Regions from separate parts of the Eubacterium sp. AF19-12LB genome, predicted to be linked through region 2. Evidence: a T-box and tRNA genes for the amino acid it is inferred to sense, from the RefSeq annotation. Region 2 holds a T-box; the other holds one or more tRNA genes.

Region 1 (2,493 bases), 170 kb from region 2:
GAATGAACTTGTTGCAGACGCAAACCTTGAAATGTTTAATAATGCTTTAAGTGAGTATATTAATACAGATGATTCTGTAGAGACTTTGTCAATTCCTTCAAAGAGCCTCCAGGCTTCTCAGTTGACAATTACAGCATCAGTTTCAAGACTTGTAGGAATAATTGTTGCAGTTGTTCTTCCTATAGCTATTTTAGTTGCGGGAATCGTAATTTGGACTAGAAGGAGAAAGAGATAATGAATAAACAGAAAAAACAATTTGTTGTAGTAGTTATTTTGATGGCAGTATGTATCATTGGTTATTTTGGCGTTGGTAAATTTTATAAAAATCAGGAAGAAAAAGAATCTGAAAATAAAGAGGCAACTGCAATAACGGCATTTGAGTTAAAAGATTATGAAAAAATAACAGCTTTTAACTATATAGCAAATGGCACATCGATTACATTAACAAAAGATAGCGATGGAAAATGGCATGATTCAAGCGATGCATCAGTAAATATAAGCAAAGATTCAGTTGAAACGGATATGCTTGCAAAACTTGTGTCAGTAACTGCAGATGAAAAAATTGCTAAAAAGGACGACATATCTCAATATGGATTTACCATAGATGATAATGGAAATGTAATTGCAGAGACAAATACAATAGCGCTTACAGACGAGGATAACACAACGTATACATTGTATATTGGAAAAGAAAATCCTTATGATACAAGTAAATATTATATGATGGTTGAAGGTGATGATAATATTTATTTGGTTGACTCAGATATTCAAACGGCATTTTCGAAGAATGTATCAGATATAACTGAGACAACAACAGAAGCTGCGACACAAGAGAGCACAGAAGCACAGACAGAAGAAATAACTGATGAGGCTGAAGCGAGAACAAATTAGTAAGAAATAGTAAAATATTGAAAAATGTAAACATAGAACTGTGAAGACAGAACAAATAAATGGTTTTATGATTATCCCAAAAGTTGATTTATAATAATTAAATATAAATCAACTTTTGGGTATTATAATGATAAAGCAAGGGTGAAATTATAAAGATAGTTAAATTTAATTGATGTTAATTAATAAAAAATGATGAATAGAAAAGGTAAATTCAATCTTGTAAGAGTGAATTACACTACAAATTAAACTACTAGTTAAAAAAATTAAAAAAAATGAAAAAAGTTGTTGACAAAAGTTGCACAAATGGTTATATTAATAAAGCAGTTTGATTGCAACGGGATCTTAGCTCAGCTGGGAGAGCACCTGCCTTACAAGCAGGGGGTCACAGGTTCGAGCCCTGTAGGTCCCATTTATATGGCGAAGTAGCTCAGTTGGCTAGAGCACACGGTTCATACCCGTGGTGTCGAGGGTTCGAATCCCCCCTTCGCTACTTAAGAAGGTTCTGATTAAGGAAACCTTCTTTTTTTTCGTTTATTTAGAAGGTTTATGAAATTTATAAGAAAAAATTGAGCATTGATTATTTGTTACAAAACTTGTAATCTTTGTAGATAAAAATACATGAATAGTGTTATACTAAAAAATATGTGTCAGAGAGTGTATAAATATAGTATTTTAATTAACAAGTCGTATATCGACTGAGATATAGAAAAATGCTATAATATATATTTGAATTAATTTGTTGTATTTATTAAAGGAAATAGATTATGAGAATTGGAATGGGATATGATGTTCATAGATTAGGAAAAGAGAGAAAATTAATTTTGGGTGGAGTTACAATTCCGTATGAATATGGATTGATTGGTCACTCAGATGCTGATGTTGTTGTTCATGCTATTATGGACGCACTTCTTGGTGCAGCTGCACTTGGAGATATCGGAAAACATTTTCCTGACAATGATGAACAATATAAAGATATATCGAGTATTATATTATTAGAACACGTAGGAAAATTGTTAAAAGATAACAATTATACAATTGGAAATATTGATGCAACAATTATTGCACAAAAACCAAAACTTGCTCCATATAGAGAACAGATGGTAAAAAACGTAGCGAAAGCTTTAAATATAAACGAAAATCAGGTTTGTATTAAAGCAACGACAGAGGAAGGATTAGGATTTACAGGAGAAGGCTTGGGAATTTCATCTCAGGCGATTGCACTGCTTAATTAAGTTATGAAGGATGTAGAATTAAAAGATATTAGAATTGAAGATTACAATAAGTTACAGAAATATTATTTAATGAGAAGGCCAGAGACGGCAGACAGTAATTTGTTGGATTTATATATGTGGACTGATTGTTATCCAACACAATATTTTTGTAATGAAAAAGGTGTGATGTGGGTAGCAAAAAGCGAAGATAATAAATATTATTCTTCAGTTCCATGTTGCAGGAACGAAGATTTAAAAGAGTGCTTTTATGATACTCAAAAATACTTTAATGAAGTTTTAAATAAGAAGCTTGTTATGTATGTAGTTGATAAAGAAGCAGTTGATATTCTTAATTTGCCGGAAGATAAGTATACTGTAATTCCTGATAGAA
Region 2 (2,493 bases):
CAATACAGTCACCTATTACAAAAGAATCAGAAAACTTTTACATTGATTTACAGGATTTCCCGGCAAGAAAAAATAAGACAGTAAGAATCCGGATAAAATTTGCATATGTAAATGAAAATAAGTTTGCAATAGAGATAAAAGATATCGGGTTTGGAGAATTCTATGAAAGCTCAGGAAAAGTAGTTAGAGAGGAAGTGACAGTATGAGTGACATCACAATGTGCACATTGCACTCAGAAAAACCTTATTATATAACTGAAATTAATAAAAATATATATTCGATAGAAGAATTAAATTATTATCTTTATAATTATCTTTATTTAGTGGATGAAGAATTTTTTAGTGAAAGTCTGATTGATTATATTGAAAATGAATTAAAGCAGACAACAATAGCAACAGGGCTAAGACAGGCATTAAATAAAAATGGTAATCTAGGCGAAATGATTGCATTTGTAATAAAAAATTCAGGATATTACACACAAAAGGAAGCAGATGATTTAGAAAGACATTTAGTAATGCTTAATTCAAAAACATCTGCCGAAAGAATAAAGGCTAAGGCAGACATATTACTTGATAATCATAAATATAATATGGCAATTTCTTTTTATCAGAGCATTATAAATAAGGGAACAAATAGTGAATTATCAGAAACTTTTTATGGAAGTGTTTATAATAATTTAGGAGTTGCCTATACAAGACTGTTTGAGTACGATGAGGCTTTAGTGGCATTTAGAAATGCATATAGATTAAATAGTGCTGCAGAATCATTAGAGTCAATAATATTGTGTGACCTTATGTCAGGTAATGCTACTAATTTGAAAAACGATGTTGAAAAATACAAAGTAAGTGATCAGGTAGTTAACAGACTTAGAACAGAAATCATACAGCTTAAGGCTCATATTCATGTAAATTGGAACGACACAATTGAGAAAGATTATATTAGCCGACGTAAGAGAGAATATATTGTAGAAATAAATAGTTAAGAAATTGTGAAGGTTTAGCTTAGGCAGTTGACAAATAACTTTTTAATTATTATGATAAAAAACAGAAAAAAATAAATGCTATGATGAAGAGGAGTATCTTGTAACTGCTTAACAGAGAGTAGGTTGTTGGTGGAAGACCTATAAGTAAGTGCGAGGGAAGGTAGCTTTGGAGCAGCATCAGTGAACAGTTAAAAACTATCAGTAGCTGATGACGATTCGTCCCCGTTAAGGATATGATAAGTAAAACAAAAGGTGGTACCGCGGATATTCGCCCTTTTAGGAAAATGTCTGTGGATTTAAACATACAAAAGAGACAGCATTTTAAATCTGTCTTTTTCCGTTCATAAGGATGATAATTTGCAGACTGGATTACAAATTATTTTAAAGGAGTACACAATGAAGGAATTAGAAAAGAACTATAATCCTGCCGATATTGAAGACAGATTATATGAAAAATGGCAGGAAAAGAAATACTTTCATGCAGAAGTAGACAGAAGTAAGAAACCATTTACAATCGTTATGCCACCACCAAATATTACAGGGCAGCTTCATATGGGACATGCCCTTGATAACACAATGCAGGATATACTTACACGTTTTAAGAGAATGCAGGGATATGAAGCATTATGGCTTCCTGGAACTGACCATGCATCAATTGCAACAGAAGCTAAGATTGTTGAAAAGATGCGCGAAGAAGGAATTACAAAGGAAGATTTAGGAAGAGAAAAATTCTTAGACAGAGCATGGCAGTGGAAAGCACAGTATGGTGGACGTATTGTTTCACAGCTTAAGAAAATTGGTTCATCATGTGACTGGGACAGAGAAAGATTTACAATGGATGAAGGCTGTTCAAAGGCTGTAAAAGAAGTATTTGTAAATTTATATAATAAGGGACAGATTTACCGTGGTGAAAGAATCATTAACTGGTGTCCACATTGTCTTACTTCTATTTCAGATGCAGAAGTAGAATATGAAGATCAGGCAGGAAAATTCTGGCATTTAAGATATCCTTTAACAGATGGTTCAGGATATATTCAGCTTGCTACAACAAGACCTGAAACATTACTTGGTGATACAGCAGTAGCAGTTAATCCAAATGATGACAGATATAAGCATTTAGTAGGAAAGACTCTTACACTTCCTTTAGTTGGAAGAGAGATTCCTATTGTAGCAGATGATTATGTAGGTATTGACTTTGGTACAGGTGTTGTTAAGATTACACCGGCACATGATCCTAATGACTTTGAAGTAGGCCTTAGACACAATCTTCCTGTAATTAATGTCTTAACAGATGATGCTAAGATTGTTGATGATTATCCAAAATACGCAGGTATGGACAGATATGAAGCAAGAAAAGCAATTGTTGAAGATTTGGATAAAGAAGGATATCTTGTTAAGATTGAAGATCATGAACATAATGTAGGTACATGTTACAGATGCCATACTACAATTGAACCAAGAGTATCAAAACAGTGGTTTGTTAAGATGGAAGAAATTGCAAAACCTGCAAT

Evidence for each region. The T-box of region 2 lies ahead of DWX29_RS06820 (valine--tRNA ligase). A T-box ahead of a tRNA ligase gene usually reads a tRNA of that ligase, here a tRNA-Val.
Region 1: it encodes a tRNA-Val, which carries the amino acid that the T-box ahead of DWX29_RS06820 (valine--tRNA ligase) is inferred to sense. The anticodon was not compared.

What each region holds. Positions count from the first base shown of each region.
Region 1 covers NZ_QUGP01000005.1:13,115-15,607, reverse strand. Annotated here, with positions in the region: gene DWX29_RS06115 (Gldg family protein) at 1-235, shown strand, start outside; gene DWX29_RS06110 (DUF4340 domain-containing protein) at 235-891, shown strand; tRNA gene DWX29_RS06105 (tRNA-Val) at 1,228-1,300, shown strand; tRNA gene DWX29_RS06100 (tRNA-Met) at 1,308-1,381, shown strand; gene ispF (2-C-methyl-D-erythritol 2,4-cyclodiphosphate synthase) at 1,656-2,123, shown strand; gene DWX29_RS06090 (phosphatidylglycerol lysyltransferase domain-containing protein) at 2,127-2,493, shown strand, end outside.
Region 2 covers NZ_QUGP01000005.1:182,538-185,030, reverse strand. Annotated here, with positions in the region: gene DWX29_RS06830 (DUF5716 family protein) at 1-206, shown strand, start outside; gene DWX29_RS06825 (tetratricopeptide repeat protein) at 203-982, shown strand; T-box leader at 1,054-1,261, shown strand; gene DWX29_RS06820 (valine--tRNA ligase) at 1,379-2,493, shown strand, end outside.